DNA from 2 places in the Kitasatospora sp. NPDC101155 genome. Region 2 is predicted to be linked to the other one. Evidence: riboswitches for the same ligand, from Rfam matches in the RefSeq annotation. Region 2 holds a riboswitch; the other holds the start of a gene.
The links. Region 2 has a riboswitch for S-adenosylmethionine ahead of thrC (threonine synthase). Riboswitches for the same ligand answer to the same signal wherever they lie in the genome.
Positions count from the first base shown of each region.

Region 1: another riboswitch for S-adenosylmethionine. It lies ahead of ACIRYZ_RS24860 (IclR family transcriptional regulator); the one in region 2 lies ahead of thrC (threonine synthase).

Region 1 is NZ_JBIWPN010000016.1:154,045-164,126, forward strand. It holds gene ACIRYZ_RS24840 (dipeptide/oligopeptide/nickel ABC transporter permease/ATP-binding protein) at 1-1,620, shown strand, start outside; gene ACIRYZ_RS24845 (ABC transporter ATP-binding protein) at 1,617-2,408, shown strand; gene ACIRYZ_RS24850 (NAD(P)/FAD-dependent oxidoreductase) at 2,405-3,709, shown strand; gene ACIRYZ_RS24855 (alpha/beta fold hydrolase) at 3,753-4,835, opposite strand; gene ACIRYZ_RS24860 (IclR family transcriptional regulator) at 5,108-5,821, opposite strand; SAM riboswitch class I at 6,020-6,162, opposite strand; gene ACIRYZ_RS24865 (amidohydrolase family protein) at 6,288-7,568, shown strand; gene ACIRYZ_RS24870 (cryptochrome/photolyase family protein) at 7,660-8,982, opposite strand; gene ACIRYZ_RS24875 (hypothetical protein) at 9,096-9,557, opposite strand; gene ACIRYZ_RS24880 (IucA/IucC family protein) at 9,859-10,082, opposite strand, start outside.
Region 2 is NZ_JBIWPN010000009.1:225,992-236,073, forward strand. It holds gene ACIRYZ_RS16535 (copper homeostasis protein CutC) at 1-339, opposite strand, end outside; gene ACIRYZ_RS16540 (hypothetical protein) at 404-1,351, opposite strand; gene ACIRYZ_RS16545 (PadR family transcriptional regulator) at 1,348-1,701, opposite strand; gene ACIRYZ_RS16550 (hypothetical protein) at 1,766-2,404, shown strand; gene ACIRYZ_RS16555 (hypothetical protein) at 2,401-2,751, opposite strand; gene groL (chaperonin GroEL) at 2,856-4,478, opposite strand; gene ACIRYZ_RS16565 (cold-shock protein) at 4,827-5,030, opposite strand; gene ACIRYZ_RS16570 (MoaD/ThiS family protein) at 5,581-5,859, opposite strand; gene thrC (threonine synthase) at 5,887-7,194, opposite strand; SAM riboswitch class I at 7,212-7,344, opposite strand; gene ACIRYZ_RS16580 (glucosyl-3-phosphoglycerate synthase) at 7,489-8,493, shown strand; gene ACIRYZ_RS16585 (trehalose-6-phosphate synthase) at 8,532-9,998, shown strand; gene otsB (trehalose-phosphatase) at 9,985-10,082, opposite strand, start outside.

The DNA.
Region 1 (10,082 bases), on a different contig from region 2:
GCCCTGGCCGCGACCCTGCTCGGCGCGACCGGCGGCGTGCTGCTCGGCGCGTCCACCGCCGTCGTCGGCCCGCGCACCCGGCGGCCGCTCACCGCGCTGATCAACCTGCTGCTCGCCTTCCCCGCGCTGCTGGTCGCCCTCGTCCTCGCGGTGGTGTTCGGCGCGGGCGCCGGCCCGGCGATGCTCGCCCTCGCCGTCGCGGGCATCCCCGGCTTCGCCCGGCTCGCCCAGACGCTCGCCGCCGGCGTCGCGGGCACCGACCACCTGGCCGCGGCCCGGGTGCTCGGCCTGCGCCGGCACCGACTGCTGTGGCGGCACGTCCTGCCCAACATCGCCGAGCCGCTGCTGCTGAGCACCACCACGGCGGCGGGTACCTCCCTGGTCGCACTCTCCGGGCTGAGCTTCCTCGGCCTGGGCGTCCAGCCGCCCGGCTACGACTGGGGGCAGCTGCTCAACCAGGGGCTCGACCGCATCTACGCCCAGCCGCTGCCCGCCCTCGCCCCCGGCCTGGCCATCCTCTACGCGGCGGTGACCTTCCAGCTGCTCGGCGAGGTCTTGGCCGGCGGCGTCGCCCGGCGCAGCCCGGCACCCCGTACGGCCCCGCGGCCGATCGCACCGAGCGGGCCCGCCGAGGAGGGCCTGGTGCTCCAGGTCGAGGACCTCGGCGTCGAACTCCCCACCCCGGACGGGGTGATCCGGCCGGTGCGCGGGGTGCCCCTGTCGCTGCGGCCCGGCGAGATCGTCGGGCTCGTCGGCGAGTCCGGCTCCGGCAAGTCACTCACCGCGCTGGCGATCGCTGACCTGCTCCCGGAGCGGGCCCGGGTGTCCCGGCGGACCCTGCGGCTGCTCGGTGCCGACCTCGCCACCATGACGCCCAAGGAGCGCGACCACCACCTCGCCACCGGCCTGGCGGTGATCTTCCAGAACCCGGCCTCGGCCCTCAACCCGGCGCTGCGGGTCTCCACCCAGCTCACCGAGACCGTCCGGGCCCATCGCGGCGCGAGCCGCGCCCAGGCAACCACGGAGGCCGCCGACGCGCTGCGCCGGGTCGGCCTCCCGCCGGCGACGCTGCGCGTACGCCCCCACCAGCTCTCCGGCGGCCAGCGCCAACGCGTGATGATCGCGGCCGCGCTGATGGTGCGACCGGGCCTGATCATCGCCGACGAGCCGACCACCGCGCTGGACGTCACCGTGCAGCGGCAGATCACCGGGCTGCTGTCCGAGATCCGCCGGGACACCCGCGCCGCCATCCTGTTCATCAGCCACGACGTCGCGCTGGTCGGCGAGTTCTGCGACCGCGTGCTGGTGATGTACGCGGGGACGATCGTCGAGGCGCTGCCCGCCGGCCGGCTCGCCACCGGCACCCGGCACCCCTACACCCGGGCCCTGGTCGACTCGGTGCCCGACCTCCCCGCGGACCGCGACCGGCCGCTGCCCACGGTGGAGGGCGCGCCGCCCGACCCGCTCGTGCCCGCCCCGGGCTGCCCGTTCGAGCCGCGCTGCCCGCGACGCCGGGCCCACTGCGCCGAGCAGGCCCCGCCGTTGGAGGAGCTCGACCCGGTCCACCGGGTCGCGTGCTGGTACCCGGTACCGGTGGAGGCGGAGGTGACCGCGTCATGACCACCCTTCAGGTCTCCGACCTCACCGTCCGCCACCACGGCCCGCGCGGCCCCGTCATCGCCGTGGACGGCGTCTCGCTGCAGATCCCGTCCGGCACCACGCTCGGGCTCGTCGGCGAGTCCGGCTCCGGCAAGTCGAGCCTGGCCCGGGCGATCGTCGGCCTCGACCCCGTGCACGGGGGCAAGGTCCTGCTCGACGGCCGGGAGCTCCGGGTCCGCACCGTCCGCGACCGGCGCCGGCTCGGCCGCCTGGTCCAGGTCGTCCTCCAGGACCCGGACACCGCGCTCGACCCCCGGATGACGGTCCGCCAGACGCTCGTCGAGGCGGCCACCGCGTTCCACCGGCTCGACCGGCGGGTCCGGCCCGAACGCGTCGCCGCCCTGCTCGAACTCGTCGGCCTGGATCCCCGGCTCGCCGACCGCCTGCCACGGCAACTGTCCGGCGGCCAGCGGCAACGGGTCGCCGTCGCCCGCGCCCTGGCCGTCGAACCCGGCCTGCTGATCGCCGACGAGATCACCTCGGCACTCGACGTCTCGGTACAGGCCTCCGTCCTCAACACGATCCGCGAACTCCAGCGGCGGCTCGGCCTGTCCATGCTGTTCATCGGCCACAACCTCCCCGCGGTCTGCTACGTCTCCGACACGGTGGCGGTCATGCGGCAGGGCCGGATCGTCGAGACCGCCGCCACCGGGGCCCTGCTGCGCACCCCGCAGCACCCGTACACCCGAACGCTGCTCGCCTCCGTGCCGAGCCTGCGCACACCGCCGACCGAGGAGGAGCCGTCGTGACCGTCGGGCAACCGGACGCCGTGGTGGTCGGGGCCGGGGTGATCGGCGCCGCCGTCGCCCTCGAACTCGCCCGTACCGGGCGGCAGGTGGTCGTGGTGGACAAGGCGGGCGCCGCCGGCCACGGCTCCACCAGCGCCTCCAGCGCGATCATCCGGTTCACCTACTCCACTTTCGACGGCGTCGCCACCGCCTGGGAGGCCCAACACCTCTGGACCTGCTGGCCCGACCACCTCCGGCTCACCGGCCACCGCCCGCTCGCCGCCTTCCACCGCACCGGCGCCGTACAGCTCGACGCCCCCGGCAGCGCGCCGTCGGGCGCCACCGCCCTGTTCGACCGCGCCGGCGTCCCGTACGAACGGTGGGACACCCCGACGCTGCGCGGGCGCCTTCCCGGGATCGACCCTGGGCGGTACTGGCCGCCGAAGCCGGTGGACGACGACGCCTTCTTCGCCGCCCCCACCGGCGAGCTCGGCGCGCTGTTCACCCCGGACGCCGGGTTCGTCGACGATCCGCAGCTCGCCGCCCAGAACCTCGCGGACGCGGCGGGCGAACTGGGCACGCGCTTCCTGTTCCACCACACCGTGGTGGCCGTCGACCGGCACGCGGACCGGGTGACGGGCATCCGCCTCGGCGACGGGACGCGGATCGCCGCGCCGGTCGTCGTCAACGCGGCCGGCCCGTGGTCGGGCGGCCTCAACCGACTGGCGGGCGTCGGGAGCGACTTCACCATCGGCGTGCGCCCGCTGCGCGAGGAGGTCCACCAGGTCGCCGCACCGGGCGGGCACGCCACCGGCCCCGGCCCCGTCGTCGCCGACCTCGACCTCGGCACCTACCTGCGCGCGGCACCCGGCGGGCACCTCCTGATCGGCGGCACCGAGCCGGACTGCGACCCGCCCGAGTGGATCGACGACCCGGACCTGGCCGACCCCCGCCCGACCGCCCACCGCTTCCGCACCCAGGTGACCAGGGCCGCGCGCCGCTTCCCGGCGATCGGCGTCCCCAACCGGCCGCTCGGGGTCGCGGGCGTGTACGACGTCGCCGACGACTGGACGCCGATCTACGACCGCACCGCCCTCGACGGCTACTACGTGGCCATGGGCACCAGCGGCAACCAGTTCAAGAACGCCCCACTGGTGGGCCGCTACCTCGCTACCCTGATCGACCTGGTCGAGGCCGGCCACGACCACGACGGCGACCCGGTCCGCTACCGCTGCGAGCACACCGGCAACGTCGTGGACCTGGGCTCGTTCTCGCGCCGACGCCCCGTACGGGCCGACTCCGCGCGGTCGGTCATGGGCTGATCAACGGACGGCCATGGGGTGCCGTCCGCCGATCGGCGGACGGTCACGAGCTGGTCACCCGCAGCTCCCGAACCAGGTCCCCGACCACACCGACCACGAACTCCGGCACCTCGTGCGGGAAGTCGTGACCGGTCCCCTCCGGCGTGTACACCAACCGGGACGCCGACGACGCCGCCAGGTACCGGACCCGGCTGCGGAGGTAGAAGCGGCTGATCCGCTCGGCCTCAACTGCGTCCCGGGCGCCGGCCAGCACCGCCTCACCGCCGTTGAGATCCCGCGGTATCACCAGGACGAGCGGCAGGTCCGCGAGATCCCCGTCGTACACCACGGTCTCCCAGCCCACACCGGCCAGGCCGGACGGCGAGAGCTCGCTGAAGATCGACGCGGCGGCGCAGTCCTGCCCGGTCCGGCCGCCCCGGCCACGGTGTGCACCGAAGAGATGCCGCACCGCAGCCAGCAGTAACCGCCGCCGCATCCCCGCGACCAGCCCGTTGGATGGCGCGAAGGCGATGACCTCCAGCGGCGTCGGGTCCAGCAGCACCAGCCCGGCCGTCAGATCCGGCCGCCGCCGGGCCGCGTTCGCGACCAGCAGCCCGCCGAAGGAGTGGCCGACGAACACGAACGGGGGCCGCTCGCCCGCCGCCTCCAGCGCCGTCAGCAGCTCCTCCGCCTCGACGGCCGTCGTCCGGGGGAAGGGCCCGGTATCGCTCCAGCCCGTGCCGAACCGGTCGACCAGCACCGAGCGGGTCCGGGCCGCCAGCATCGTGTGCAGCTCTCCGAACTCCTCACCGGGCACGTGTCCCCCCGGCATCCACACGACCGTCGGCCCGCCCGCCCGCTCCCCCTCACCCAGGACGTGCATCCGGTGGCCGCCCACGTCGACCAGTGACCCCGGCGCCGGCCGCGCCCCCGTCTCCCGGGCCACCAGCACCAGGTGCCGCACGGCCCCGACCAGCAGCGCCGCACCGACGGCCACGGCCACAGCACCGAGCGCCACCGCCCAGGTCGTGCCGAGCGCGACGAGGCAGCCGCCCACACCCGCCGTCACCAGCGCGACCGGCACCCCCGTCCAGTCCCGGCTCAGTAACGCGAGCAGGGAGTTCGCCACCCGTCCGTCCCGGCGCATCGTGTCCTCCGCGACAGCAGCATCCGACAGCTGACCCCTTTCCGTCTTCTTCCCCGTCTGCCCGCGCCCTCACCCCACCAGCACTCAAAAACGTACCGCGTACGCCCAAGGACCCTGGGTCATCGCCCGCCCGGCCCGACTCGGCCCGGCGGGACGGACGACCCCGGGGCCGACGCCGTCGAAGTCCGCCTCCTTCCAAGCCCTTTGAGGACCCTGGAGGTCTCCGTGATCGACCTGGGCGGGGCGGCGAGCCCCGGTGGGCGGCGAGCCGGTCAGGACTGGCGCAGGGCTTCGCTGAGGCGGTTGGCCGCCTCGACGACGGCCTGGAAGTAGTGCGGGCCGGGGTGGCGGGTGAGGCGTTCGAGCGGGCCGGAGACGGAGACGGCGGCCACCACCCGGTTGGACGGGCCTCGGACGGGCGCGGAGACGGAGGCGACCCCGGGCTCGCGTTCGCCGATCGATTGCGCCCAGCCGCGGCGCCGGACCCCGCTGAGGGCGGTGGCGGTGAAGCGGGCGCCCTGGAGGCCCCGGTGGAGCCGCTCGGGCTCCTCCCAGGCGAGCAGGATCTGCGCACCGGAGCCCGCCTTCATCGGGAGGGTGACGCCGACTGGGACGGTGTCGCGCAGGCCGGAGAGCCGCTCGGCGGCGGCCACGCAGATGCGGACCTCGCCCTGGCGGCGGTAGAGCTGGGCGCTCTCGCCGGTGACGTCGCGCAGGTGGGTGAGCACCGAGCCGGCGGCGGCCAGCAGCCGGTCCTCACCGGCCGCCGCCGAGAGCTCGGCGAGCCGCGGGCCGAGGACGAACCGGCCCTGCATGTCCCTGCCGACCAGCCGGTGGTGTTCCAGCGCGACGGCGAGCCGGTGCGCGGTGGGCCGCGCCATGCCGGTGGCGGCGACCAGACCGGCCAGGGTGGTCGGCCCGGCCTCCAGGGTGCCGAGGATCGAGCTGACCTTGTCGAGCACGCCGACGCCGCTCGTGTTCTCCATGGATGGGTACTCCAGTCTCAAATCCCGTGAGCGGCAGGTGGGTTCGGCTCACGGGAGCTCCCCGCGGGGAGCGGGGGGTGGTCAGCGAGGACGGGCCGGAGAAGTCGGCCGATTGCCTGCGCCGGGCACGAGACGGGTACGCGAAAGGGCCGGGGCGGGAAGCGCCCGGGCGAAGGACAGCACAGAGAGCACCGTGTCTCCTCATCTTTCCCGCGCCACGTTGGCGACAGGCCGGAGTTGGCACTGATCCCGGACGGCGCGGCGCGTACTTCGAACGCCGAGTCGACCGGGGAGTTGCCGGGGCTTCGTAGGGCCGGTCCCTCCACCCCTCTGGATGATTCGCCAGGAACCATACAAGATTCCCCCGCCGACCAGCCAAACCCCCCTGCTCCGCGCCGCTGCCGCGCCCGCCGCCGATCGGGTGTGCCGCCTGGTGCCGGTCCCGTGACCGGTCGAGGATGGCGGCATGGGTGTCGACGACTCGGGTGCCGGGCTGCTGGTGACGAACGTGCGCGTGTTCGACGGGATCGGCGAGGAGGCGGTGCCGGGGCACGTCCGGATCGAGCGGGACAGGATCGCGGAGGTGGTGACGGGTCGCCCGTCCCCGCGCGGTACCCACGGGGTGAGGGTGCTCGACGGCGGGGGCGGCACGCTCATCCCGGGGCTCACCGATGCCCACGTCCACCTGTTCGCGATCGGCGGCACCATGGCGGACCTGCAGCTCGCACCGACCGGCACCGTCTACTACCAGGCCCTCGCCTCCGCCCGCGACATGCTGATGCGGGGCTTCACCACGGTGCGGGACATGGCAGGTGACACCGAGCCACTGCGGCGGGTCCTGGACCGCGGACTGTTTCCGGGCCCGCGGATCTACCCGAGCCAGGCCGCCGTCTCCCAGACCTCCGGCCACGGCGACTTCGGCTCGGTCCACGAGGTCCCGACCGTCCTGGGCGGGCCGCAGTCCCGCACCGAGCAGATCGGGTTCACCCGGGTGGCCGACGGACCGGAGCGGGTGCTCGCGGCGGTGCGCGAGCAGTTGAGGAAGGGCGCCACGCAGATCAAGGTGATGGCCGGCGGCGGGGTCGTCTCGGAGTTCGATCCGCTGGACGTACTGCAGTTCACCACGGCGGAACTGGAGGCGGCGGTCGCCGCGGCCTCCGACTGGGGCACCTACGTGACCGTGCACGTCTACACCTCGGAGGGCGTGCGCCGCGCGGTGGAGGCCGGGGTGCGCTGCATCGAGCACGGGCACCTCACCGACGAGGACACCATCCGCTACCTCGCGGAGCGGAACGTGTGGCTGAGCACCCAGCCCTTCGAGGTCGACGACCACCACTACGCCTCCGCGGACAGCGACCGCAAGAACCGCGAGGTGTGCGAGGGCGTCGCCCGCACCTTCGGCTGGGCACTCGAACACGGCGTGCGGCTGGCGTTCGGCACCGACCTGGTACTCGACCCCGCGAAGGCCCACCGGCAGTCCGAGATGCTGGTGCGGCTCGGCCGGTACCTCAGCCCGGTCGGGGCCCTGAAGATGGCCACCTCCGGGAACGCGGAGCTGTTCCGTCTGTCCGGCCGCCGCGACCCCTACCGCGCCGCGCCGCTCGGGGTCATCGCGCCGGGCGCGTGGGCCGACCTCCTGGTCGTCGACGGCGACCCGACCACGGACCTGTCCGTCCTCGCCGAGCCCGAACGCAACCTGCGACTCATCGTCAAAAACGGCGTGGTGTACAAGAACGAGCTCGGTTGACCCCGGTCCCGGGCGAGCGGCGTCCGGCCGCCGGCCCGCGGCGATGCCCCAAGACTCGGACGCCCCCAACTCCGGTACTGGATCGAAGATTTCACCCGTCCAGGGCCCGGGCACGGCGGAGCCGGACCGTGAGGGCGTCCGGGGCGATGATCGGGTCCGGGTACTCGGGGGCGAGCAGCCAGGGACGGTGGACGGCCGGTCCGGGCAAGTGGGCGAGCTCGGGCAGCCAGCGTCGTACGTAGTCCCCGTCCGGGTCGTAGCGGTCGGCCTGACGCAGCGGGTTGAGGATCCGGTTGGGCCTGGTGTCGGTGCCGGTGCCCGCGACCCACTGCCAGTTGAGCTGGTTGTTCGCGACATCGCCGTCGACCAGCAGGGACAGGAAGTGGGCGGCGCCGATCCGCCAGTCCAGGTAGAGGCTCTTGGCGAGGAAGCTCGCGGTGAGGAGACGGGCCCGGTTGTGCATCCAGCCCTCGTGGGCGAGCTGACGCATCCCGGCGTCGACGATCGGGTAGCCGGTGCGGCCCTGCCGCCAGGCTTCGGCCTCGTCCTCGTCGTGGTGCCAGTGGTCGTCCCTGCTGCGGTAGTCGTCGTGCGCGGCGTCGGGGCGGGCGGCGAGGACCTGGTGGTGGAAGTCGCGCCAGGCGAGCTGCCGGACGAAGGCCTGCGCACCGTCGCCGCCGCGCTGGCAGGCGCGGGCGGTCAGCTCCGTGGGCGACAGGCAGCCGAAGTGCAGGTACGGGGAGAGCCGGGAGGTCGAGTCGGCCGCGAGGTCGTCGTGCACCTCGGCGTACGCGTCGACGTCCCAGCGCCGCCACCGTGCCCGGGCCGCGGTCTCGCCGCCGGGGGGAAGGCCTGGGGAGAGGGGGCCGCCGACGACCAGGTTCTCGCTGCCGATGCCGCCCGGTGTGCGGATGGCCCGGGGCGCGGCCAGCACCGTGCGGTGGGGGGCCTGCTGCCAGGCGCGGTGGTAGGGGGTGAAGATCGCGTAGTGGTCGCGGCCGGCCGGGGTGATCCGGCCCGGTGGGACCACGGTCACCGAGGCGTCGTGGACGTGCAGGCGGTCACCGAAAAATGCGCGCAGCCGTGCCTCGCGCAGACGGGCGAAAGCGCTCACCCCGGCGGCGACGTGCACGGTCGCCGCGCCGGTTTCGGCGGCCACCCGGGCCGTCTGCTCGGCGGCCGCGCCGCGGCGCACGACCAGGCGCGAGCCGGTGCGGCGCAGCGAGGCGTCCAGGTCGGCGAGGCACTCGCCCAGGAAGGCCAGCCGGTTGGGGGCGGCGAAGCCGGCCGTCTCGACGGCGGGATCGAGCACGAACAGGGGCAGCACCTGGTCGGCTGCGGTGCACGCGGCGTGCAGCACGGGGTTGTCGTGCAGGCGCAGGTCCTGGGTGAACAAGGCGATCGCGACAGTCATGGGAGGGGCCTCGGAGCGGGTGCGGTCGTGGTTCCCAGGGTATTCGGAGCCGATCGCACGGCGGATTGCGCAGAATCCGCCCACCCCGCCCCGTCCGGTCCGGGGTGGCCTGGTCAGCGGAGCAGGTCCGCCAGCTGGTCGAGCGCGGTGGCGAGGTCGAGGGGCCGCAGGGCTCCGGGAGGCCGGCGGGAGCCGGACCACCCGGGTCCGGCGGCCAGGACGACCGGGCGGGTGCGCGCACCGGGAGGACCCCAGGCCGCCCGGGCGACGCGTACGGCCAGGGCCCGGTCGGCGGTGCCGGCGACCTGGGACCAGAGCAGGACGGCGGGCGGGCCGGTGCGGCGGACCGCTTCGAGAAGCGCTTCCGGAGGCAGGGCGGGGCCGCACATGCGGAACGGCAGGCCGCGTTCGGCCAGCCCGGCGGCGACCGCTTCCAGCGCGAGGCCGTGCAGTTCGGCGGGGCCGTACCAGATCGGCACGCTCAGCGGCGCGCGGTCGCCTTCTCTGGGATCCGCGACACTCAGCACTCCGACTCGCCGGTCGCCGAGGAAGCTTTCCCGGTCGTGCTGCGACATGGCGGGCAGCATCAGCCAAACCCCTTTTCTGGTCAGGAAGTTGAGGTCCGCAGTGGCTCCTGTTCCGCCTTGGTCACGGCGGACGGCGCGTCACTTGCTCATCGGATGGAACGGCAACCACCGATCGGGTGGCGTCGGCGCCGGTGCGGCGAGGGGCCGCCGGTGCGCCCCGGCGGCCGGGGTCGTCTCCGTAGGAACAGCATGACGCTCTTGGCACGTACAGTTACAAGGAGATCACTCTGCTGTCGTGAACATGTCATTCACTGGCCTGAATCCGACCGGCTGCGACACCGCTGCGGGATCAGCAGAACAGGGCCGGGTTGGGCAGTTGTGCCCAGTGGTCGCCTTCGGGAGCGAGCCGCATCGAGGTGAGGGCCTTGACCGGCAGCGGGTCCCTCAGAAGGGCGTGCAGGTCGGAGGTCGCCGGGAGGCCTCGGGCGGCGGCCGCCAGGAGCGCGCCGAGGCCCGGTGCGTCTCCGGCCAGTGGGCCCAGCGCTCCGGTGAGCAGGCAGCCGAAGACCTTGC
Region 2 (10,082 bases):
GGCGATCGCCTCGGCGACGGCCGTGGTGGCGGCCAGGTCGACGGCGCCGTCGGCGTCGAGGAAGCCGAGCACGAACTCCTCGGCCCCCTCGGCCCGCAGGGCGGCGGCCCGGGCGCACAGCTCGTCCAGGTCACCGGGGGCGAAGCCGTCCCGGATCCGCAGCATGACGCGCAGCGGGATGCCGACGGCGGCCCGGATCCGGGCGAAGTCCGCCACGGACGGGGTGAGTCCGTCGGCGGCCATGTCGGTGACCAGTTCGAGCCGGTCGGCGCCGCCCGACTCGGCGGCCTGGGCGTCCTGGGGCGTCAGCGCGATGACTTCGAAAATTGGTCTAGACATATTCGACAGCCTGCCACATCCGACCACCCCCGGCGAGACCGCACCCCCTTTCCGGGCGCGGGCCTCAGGCCAGCTGCCGCCCACCCGGCCCGGTCGGGCCCCTACGGCGGCCCACCAGCACCAGCGCGACCATCACCGCGACCGTCACCGCGGCCATCGGCAGCAGCCGCCACGTCCCACCGACCTGCTGCCAGATCGCGTGGAGGTTGACGCTCAGCGTCCACGGCAGCGCGGCGAGCCCCGGAACGGCCACCACGTGCCACCCGCGCAGCGCGGTCAGCGCCATCAGCAGCGGAACGCAGACCATCGCGGCCCGCCACGGCAGGTCCAGGTGGTACCAGCTACGGGAGAAGGAGGTCGAGAGCACCAGGAAGGGGCTCGACAGCGCCGCCGCCGCCACCATGCCCCGCTCCCGCCAGGTCGGCGACGGCAGCGCGTCGCGCGGCGCGGCCAGCAGCACCAGGGCCCAGAGCAGGAACGGCCCGTCCCACTGGAAGTCGTAGAGGAGTCCCCAGAGTCCACCGCCGATCGACGCCCTCAGCTGCAGCAGCAGGTCCGCCACCACCGCGAGGGCCGTCGCCCCGGCGAGCAGCCGGGCCGCCGTCCACCGACCGAGCAGCACCGCGCCGGCCGAGAGCACCGCCGGCGCGTTCAACACCCAGAAGGCCAGGAAACTCAGCAGCCACCCCGCGGAATGCGGAACCTGGTACGCGCTGTCGTCCGCGTACATCTCCACCGCCGCGATCCCCGCCGCCGCACCGGCCGCGAGCGGCGCGGTAAGCGCCGCCAGCCGCCCGCCCGGCGAGGTCGAGGTCAGCCCGGTCCGCATCCGCAGCCCGTACGCGCCCAGGTCGAAGAGCTCCCGGACCTTGGCGAACCTGCCCGCCTCCGCCGTGGTGTCGGCGAAGACGACGGCCAGCTCGTCGCCGCGCTCGCGGCGGTAGCGGCCCGGGTAGAGCGCCAGCGCCGTACGAACGCCGGCCGGACGAACACCAACAGTCGAATCACTCATGCAAAGGCCCCCCTGACCTTCGGACGGACAACGGCGACGGAGAGCCGGCGCTCCGCCTCGGTGGCCACGGCCCGCAGCCGCTCGGCCTCGGTGGCCAGCGCGCCCCGACCGGCGTCGGTCAGCGCGTAGGTGCGCCGGGCACGGCCGTCCACGACCTCCTCGGCGGCGACCTCGATCAGGCCCTGGCCCAGCAGCCGGTCGAGCGCGCCGTAGAGCGTGCCGGTACGCATCTTGACCCGGCCGTCCGAGATCGCGGCGATTTCCTGGATGAGCGCGTAGCCGTGCCTCGGGGCGTCGGCCAGCGCGGTGAGCAGAAGCAGCGTCGGCTCCTGCATGGAGCGTTCTGTCATGCGTCTATATATATCGTTGACCGGCATATACCGTCCACCCGAACCAGCCGACAGAATGGGCCGCATGCCCACCGCGACCGAGGATCTGCTCCCCGCCTGGACCGCCCTGCTGCACCACTGCGGCGCCACCGACGACCCCGAACCGTACGGACGGGAGCTGCTGCGCCGCTGGTCGGAGCCACAGCGCCGCTACCACACCCCCGAGCACCTGCGCGCGGTCCTACGGCACGTCGACGAGCTCGCCGGGCACGCCGCCGACCCGGACGCCGTCCGGCTCGCCGCCTGGTTCCACGACGCCGTCTACCGGCCCGACCGCACCGAGAACGAGGAGCGCAGCGCCGCCCTGGCCGTCCGCGCGCTGACCGCCGCCGGCCTGCCCGCCGGGCGGGTCGCCGAGGTCGAACGGCTCGTCCTGCTCACCGTCACCCACGACCCCGCCCCGGGCGACCGCGACGGCGAGGTGCTCTGCGACGCGGACCTCGCCGTCCTCGGCGGCTCCCCCGAGGCGTACGCGGCGTACGCGGCCGCCGTCCGGGCGGAGTACGACTTCGTCCCGGAGCCGGACTTCCGCGCGGGCCGGGCCGCCGTGCTGCGCCAACTCCTCGCGCTCCCGGCGCTCTACCGCACCCCCGCCGCCCGCGAGCGCTTCACCGCGGCCGCCCGCACCAACCTGACGGCCGAGCTCAAGCAGCTGGAGAACTAGACCAGCTCCCCCACCGGCGCCACCACCGAGCCGTGCTTGCCGCACACCCAGTGCGGCTCCGGCCCCAACTCCGGCTCCACGCTCAGCGCGTGCGGGTCCCCGTCGGCCGCGCAGTCGGTGCACAGCGGCCACCGCCCGTACGCCTCCAGCAGCGCGTCCTGGACGTCCTGGGCGACCAGCCCGAGCACGTACTCGGTGCCGTCCGACCACTGCTCCAGCCACCAGCGGCGGTGCGTGACGGCCTGCTCCACCAGCGAGACGACGGCGGCGTCCGCCACGTCCCGCGCGGTGAGGTCGGCCAGGATCAGTGCCCGCGCGTTGTGCAGGGCGGTCTCGATGTCAGCCATCCGTCCATTCTCCGTCGATACGCGAAAACGCCGCGTGGGCGACCCCCCGAAGGGAGCCGCCCACGCGGACGAGGAATCAACCGATCCGATCGAAGCGATCAGGATCAGAAGTCCATGTCACCGCCCGGCATGCCGCCGCCGGCGGCCGCGGCGGCCTTCTCCGGCTTGTCGGCGATGACGGCCTCGGTGGTGAGGAACAGCGCCGCGATGGAGGCGGCGTTCTGCAGCGCGGAGCGGGTGACCTTGGCCGGGTCGATGATGCCCGCGGCGACCAGGTCGACGTACTCGTTGGTGGCGGCGTTCAGGCCGTGACCGGCGGGGAGGTTGCGCACCTTCTCCACCACGACGCCACCCTCCAGGCCGGCGTTGGTCGCGATCTGCTTGATCGGGGCCTCCAGCGCGACCTTGACGATGTTGGCACCGGTGGCCTCGTCGCCGTCCAGCTCCAGCTTGTCGAAGGCGACACCGGCCTGCAGCAGGGCGACGCCACCACCGGCGACGATGCCCTCCTCGACGGCGGCCTTGGCGTTGCGGACGGCGTCCTCGATGCGGTGCTTGCGCTCCTTGAGCTCCACCTCGGTGGCCGCGCCGGCCTTGATGACGGCCACGCCGCCGGCCAGCTTGGCGAGGCGCTCCTGGAGCTTCTCGCGGTCGTAGTCCGAGTCGCTGTTCTCGATCTCGGCGCGGATCTGGTTCACGCGACCGGCGACCTGCTCGCTGTCGCCGCCACCGTCGACGATGGTGGTCTCGTCCTTGGTGATGACCACCTTGCGGGCGGTGCCCAGCAGGTCGATGCCGGCGTTCTCCAGCTTGAGGCCGACCTCCTCGGAGATCACGGTGCCACCGGTGAGGATGGCGATGTCGCCGAGCATGGCCTTGCGGCGGTCGCCGAAGCCCGGGGCCTTGACGGCGACGGACTTGAAGGTGCCGCGGATCTTGTTCACGACCAGGGTCGACAGGGCCTCGCCCTCGACGTCCTCGGCGATGATGACGAGCGGCTTGCCGCTCTGCATGACCTTCTCCAGCAGCGGGAGCAGGTCCTTGACCGAGCCGATCTTGGAGTTGGCGATGAGGATGTACGGGTCCTCGAAGGTCGCCTCCATGCGCTCCAGGTCGGTGGCGAAGTAGGCGGAGATGTAGCCCTTGTCGAAGCGCATGCCCTCGGTGAGCTCGAGCTCCAGACCGAAGGTGTTGCTCTCCTCGACGGTGATGACGCCTTCCTTGCCGACCTTGTCCATGGCCTCGGCGATGAGCTCGCCGATCTGGGTGTCAGCGGCGGAGATGGAGGCGGTGGAGGCGATCTGCTCCTTGGTCTCCACGTCCTTGGCCTGGGCCAGCAGCTGGTCCGAGACGGCGGCGACGGCCTTCTCGATGCCGCGCTTCAGGGCCATCGGGTTGGCGCCGGCGGCGACGTTGCGCAGACCCTCGCGAACCAGGGCCTGGGCCAGCACGGTGGCGGTGGTGGTGCCGTCACCCGCGACGTCGTCCGTCTTCTTGGCGACCTCCTTGACGAGCTCCGCACCGATCTTCTCGTACGGGTCCTCGAGCTCGATCTCCTTGGCGATGGAGACACCGTCGTTGGTGATCGTGGGGGCGCCCCACTTCTTCTCCAGCACGACGTTGCGACCCTTGGGGCCGAGCGTGACCTTCACTGCGTCGGCGAGCTGGTTCATGCCACGCTCAAGGCCGCGGCGAGCTTCCTCATCAAAGGCGATGATCTTGGCCATCAGAAGTGGTCCTCCGGGACACGGTCGACTGCTCGGACCAAGGGGTGCCCGCGACGGACGGCCCTGGTGCGCGGAGGTCCATTCCCCTACCGCTCCCGGGGGCCTCACCGACCCGGTCCGCTGTCACTCTCACACTGTGAGTGCTAACGCCAATGATTAGCACTCCGGGTGGTCGAGTGCAAGCCCAATCGGCCACCCGCGAGCCGCCGTCGAGCCCCGTCCGCGAGCGCGGACCGGGGCGCGGACGGAAAGGCGAACGGGCCCGCACGACGCGTGTCGTGCGGGCCCGTCGAGAAGCAGGAGGTCCACCAGCGGTGGGCCGCGCCGAGCTCCTGGAGTCGGAAGGGGTCAGACCGCCGCGCGAACCATGTCCGCCTGCGGGCCCTTCTGTCCCTGAGAGATCTCGAACTCGACCCGCTGGCCCTCCTCGAGGGTGCGGTAGCCGTCCATCTGGATCGCGCTGTAGTGGACGAAGACGTCCGCACCACCGTCGACCGCGATGAAGCCGTAGCCCTTCTCCGCGTTGAACCACTTGACGGTGCCCTGAGCCATTCCGAACTCCCCTAGTGCTGTGCTGGCCCTTCACGCGCCCGCAGGTCGCGGGCCCGGGTCTGGTTGAAGGCCGGCCCGGGGAACCCCCCCTGAGCGCAGCCGTGCACGCCGCAATCCTCCGCACAGAAAGCCGAACGGCTTCCGATGGGCGGTCGATTACGCCGACCGCCGCTGAATGTATCCGGACCGACGCCCTCTGCAACAGGGCCAGCCGCCAGGAATTCCATAGCCCCGTCAAGAGACAAGGGCGAACAAACCAGGGTGAAATCGGCATTTCATGCCGGACATAGCGGACGAATTACCCAAACCCTCGCAGGAATTCTGACATCCGCCTGACATGTTTCACGGCCGGGACGCGAGCCGGTCTCAGTGACCGGACGACCTCCGGCCAAGCAGCGCGCAAGCCGGAAGGGAAGCCCCGTTCCCAGCAGAGCCACACTCTACTCCGACTTGACCCGGAAATATTCCCGCCGAAATGCCAGCGGCCGCCCGCACATACGGAGAGTCGAATTCCGTACGTACGGGCGGCCGGGAAGCGGGATGCGACGGCTCAGCAGCCGCCGGCCACCGCCGGGATGATCGAGACGTTCGCGCCGTCCTTGATCTCGGTCGCCAGGCCCTCGGCGAACCGCACGTCGTCGTCGTTCACGTACACGTTGACGAAGCGGCGCAGCTTCCCGGTGTCGTCCAGGATCCGGGCGGAAATGCCCGCGTGGTTCTGCTCCAGGTCGGCGATGACCTCGGCCAGGCTGGCCCCCTCGGCGGTCACCTCGGCCGCGCCGCCGGTGTAGGTGCGCAGGATGGTGGGGATGCGGACTTTGGCGCTCATGGCTCTCCTAGCGGGGGTGGGGGTGGTTCAGGTGGACGCGAGACCGGCGGAGCGGAAGGACTCCAGCGTCGGGCGGATGACGGCGGTCATCCCGGCGTCGGAGACGGCGTCCAGCGTCTTCAGGCCGTCGCCGGTGTTGATCGCGACGGTCTCCTTGGCCGGGTCCAGCTGACCGGTCTCGACCAGCTTCTTCAGCACGCCGACGGTCACCCCGCCCGCGGTCTCCGCGAAGATCCCCTCGGTCCGGGCCAGCAGCCGGATCGCCGCCACGACCTCTTCGTCCGTGACGTCCTCGACCGCCCCGCCGGTCCGACGGGCGATGTCCAGCACGTACGGGCCGTCCGCCGGGTTGCCGATCGCCAGCGACTTGGCGATGGTGTCCGGCTTGACCGGCTTGATCACGTCCCGGCCCGCCTTGAACGCGGCCGACACCGGCGAGCAGCCCTCGGCCTGGGCGCCGAAGATCCGGTACGGCCGGTCCTCCACCAGGCCGAGCTTGATCAGCTCCTGCAGCCCCTTGTCGATCTTCGTCAGCTGCGAGCCCGAGGCGATCGGGATGACGATCTGCTCCGGCAGCCGCCAGCCGAGTTGCTCGCAGATCTCGTACGCCAGCGTCTTGGAGCCCTCGCCGTAGTACGGACGCAGGTTGACGTTCACGAAACCCCAGCCCTCGCCGGCCGGGTCCCCGATCAGCTCCGAGCAGAAGCGGTTCACGTCGTCGTAGTTGCCCTCGATGCCCACCAGCTCGCCGCCGTACACCCCGGCCATCACGACCTTGCCCTGCTCCAGGTCGTGCGGGATGAAGACGCAGGACCGGAACCCGGCCCGGGCCGCCGCCGCGCCCACCGCGCCGGCCAGGTTGCCGGTCGAGGAGCAGGACAGCGTGGTGTACCCGAACGCCCGCGCCGCCTCGATGGCGCAGGCCACCACCCGGTCCTTGAAGGAGTGCGTCGGGTTCCCGGAGTCGTCCTTCACGTGCAGCGGAGCGGTGAACCCGAGCTCCCGGCCCAGGTTGTCCGCCTTCACCAGCGGGGTCCACCCCGGGTTCAGGTTCGGCTTGGACGCCACGTCGGCCGGCACCGGCAGCAGCGGCGCGTAACGCCAGATGGACGCCGGACCGGCCTCGATCCGCTTGCGCAGCTCCTCGGCGCGCTCGCTCCCGAACTCGTACGCGATCTCCAGCGGCCCGAAGCACTCCAGGCAGGCGAAGCTGGGGCCGAGCGGGAAGCGGGTGCCGCACTCCCGACAGGACAGGGCGGCGGCGGGGCCGAGGTCAACCGATCGGGGTCCCCCCGGCCGAAGGCTGGGGGAGGGTGCGGCAGTGTCGACAGCCATGATGGCGGAGGCCTCTCTCCTCATCTTCCCCGTGGCGCGGTCGCGCCACAGGCCGGAATTGGCACCTGTCCCGCCGGGGCCTGTGAACAGCCGAGCGAGAAGGTTGCCGGGACGTCAACGGGCCGTTCCCTCAGTCCCTCTGGATGAGCTTGTGAAGTTGTGGTTCAGCGGCGACCCCGGCGTGCGAAGGTCCGACCGCTGTACGAAGACTGTATCCGAAGGCGTCCACCCTGAAAGGGACCGTCCGCCACGCGAGATGGCCCGTTCCACCCGACCTCGCCGAGGAGATTCACCGTGCCCGCCGAACCGACCCCCGCACTCCTCCCGCAGGCGGCGTCCTGGCTGCACCGCCGCTCGTGGAGCGCGGCCGACCGGCCGGTTCACACCCTGCTGGAGGCCAAGCGGCGCACCCGGCAGACCGTCAGCGTCGTCCTCCCCGCACTCGACGAGGAGGCCACCGTCGGCGACATCGTCCGCACCGTCCGGCGCGAACTGATGGACCGGCTTCCTCTGGTCGACGAACTGGTCGTACTCGACTCCGGCTCCACCGACGCCACCGCCACCGTCGCCGCCGAGGCCGGCGCCCGGGTGGAACAACGGGACGCCGTCCTGCCCCGGCTGCCCGCCGTCCCCGGCAAGGGCGAGGTGCTCTGGCGCTCGCTGCTGGTCACCCACGGCGACATCGTCTGCTTCGTCGACGCCGACCTGCGCGAGTTCGACCCCGCCTTCGTCTCCGGCATCCTCGGCCCCCTGCTCACCGAACCCGACATCCAGCTGGTCAAGGCCATGTACGACCGCCCCCTCGAAACGGAGTCCGGCGCGATCGTCCCCGCCGGCGGCGGCCGGGTCACCGAACTCGTCGCCCGCCCCCTGCTCAACCTCCACTGGCCGGAACTCGCCGGTTTCGTCCAGCCCCTCGGCGGCGAGTACGCGGCCCGCCGCTCACTGCTCGAACGACTGCCCTTCCCCACCGGCTACGGCGTCGAACTCGGCCTCCTGGTCGACGCGTTGGAGCTGGTCGGCCTGGACGCCCTGGCCCAGGTCGACGTCGGCGTCCGACACCACCGTCACCAGGACGGCCAGGCCCTCGGCCGGATGGCCGCCACCATCTACCGCACCGCCCTGGAACGCCTCGACCGCACCCACCGCCTCAAGGCCTCCGCCGACCTGGTCCACCCCCACCTCACCCAGTTCAGCCGCGACCCGGAAACCCGCGCCTTCACCGCCCACAGCCACCCGGTGACCGCCCTGGAACGCCCCCCGATGCACACCGTGCCCGAATACGCGACCCGCCATTGAAACGTTTGCCGACCCGAGCCCCCGGCAAGATGCCAACCATGGGCGATCTCACGACCGAACGTTCGAGCGCGACCGGCACCGCCCCCGTCCTGGTGGCCTCCAATCGGGGACCGGTGTCGTTCAGCGCCGCCGACGACGGCACGCTGACCCTGCGCCGCGGCGGCGGAGGCCTCGTCTCCGGCCTCTCCGCGATCGACGACCCGAACGCCGTCTGGGTGTGCGCCGCCCTCGGCGACGCCGACCGCCGAGCCGCGGCAGAAGCCCCCGACGGCCGCCTCGACCTGGCCGGCCACGACGTCGGCGGCCAGGCCGTACGGATGCTGGACATCGACCCGGAGACCTTCGCCCACGCCTACAACGGCGTCGCCAACTCCACCCTCTGGTTCGTCCACCACCTGCTCTACGCGACCCCCACCGCACCCTCCTTCGACGCGGGCTTCCGCACCGAATGGGCCGCCTACCAGGCCTACAACACGGCCTTCGCCGAGGCCCTGGCCGCCGAAGCCGCCCCGAACGCCGCGGTCCTCGTCCAGGACTACCACCTCTCCCTGACCCCGGCCCTGCTCCGCGCGGCCCGTCCCGACCTGCGGATCGGCCACTTCTCCCACACTCCCTGGGCCCCGCCCGAGTACTACCGGATGCTCCCCGACGACGTCGCCCGCGCCGTCCTCACCGGCATCCTCGGCGCCGACCGGGCCGGTTTCCTCACCGAACGCTGGGCCCGCGCCTTCGCCGCCTGCTGCGAGGACCAACTCGGCGCCACCGTCGACCACGAGGCGATGACCGTCACCCACATCGGCCGCACCACCCACCTCGGCGTCCACGCCCTGGGCGCCGACGCCGACTTCCTCCGCGAACGCGCCCACCGCCCCGACGTGGACGAACGCCTCGCCGCCCTCCGCACCTCCGTCGGCGACCGCCACACCATCGTCCGGGTCGACCGCACCGAGCTGAGCAAGAACATCGTCCGCGGCCTCCAGGCCTACCGGCATCTGCTCCGCTCCCACCCCGAGTGGCACGACCGGGTGGTGCACATCGCCTTCGCCTACCCCTCCCGCACCGACCTGGCCGAATACCGCGACTACACGGCGTCGGTGCGGCACCTCGCCGACGCCATCAACACCGAATTCGCCACCCCCACCTGGCAACCCCTGATCCTGCACGTCAACGACGACTTCCCGCGTTCCCTCGCCGCCTACCGCCTGGCCGACGTCGCCCTCGTCAATCCCATCCGGGACGGCATGAACCTGGTCGCCAAGGAAGTACCGGTCGTCTCCGACAGCGGCTGCGCCCTCGTCCTCTCCCGCGAGGCCGGCGCCCACACCGAACTCAAGGACGACGCCCTCACCGTCAACCCCTACGACGTCATCGCCACCGCCGAGGCCCTGCACGCCGGCCTCACCATGAGCCCGGAGGAGCGCGCCGACCGCACCAAGCGCCTCGCCGCCGCGGCCACCGCGCTCCCCCCGCAGCAGTGGTTCCTCGACCAGCTCAACGCCCTCTGACCGCCTCCCCCAAAGCACCCAACAGCTCCACCACACCCTCGGGCCCGTCGACCACCACATCCGCCCGGTCGGCGAGTTCGCGCA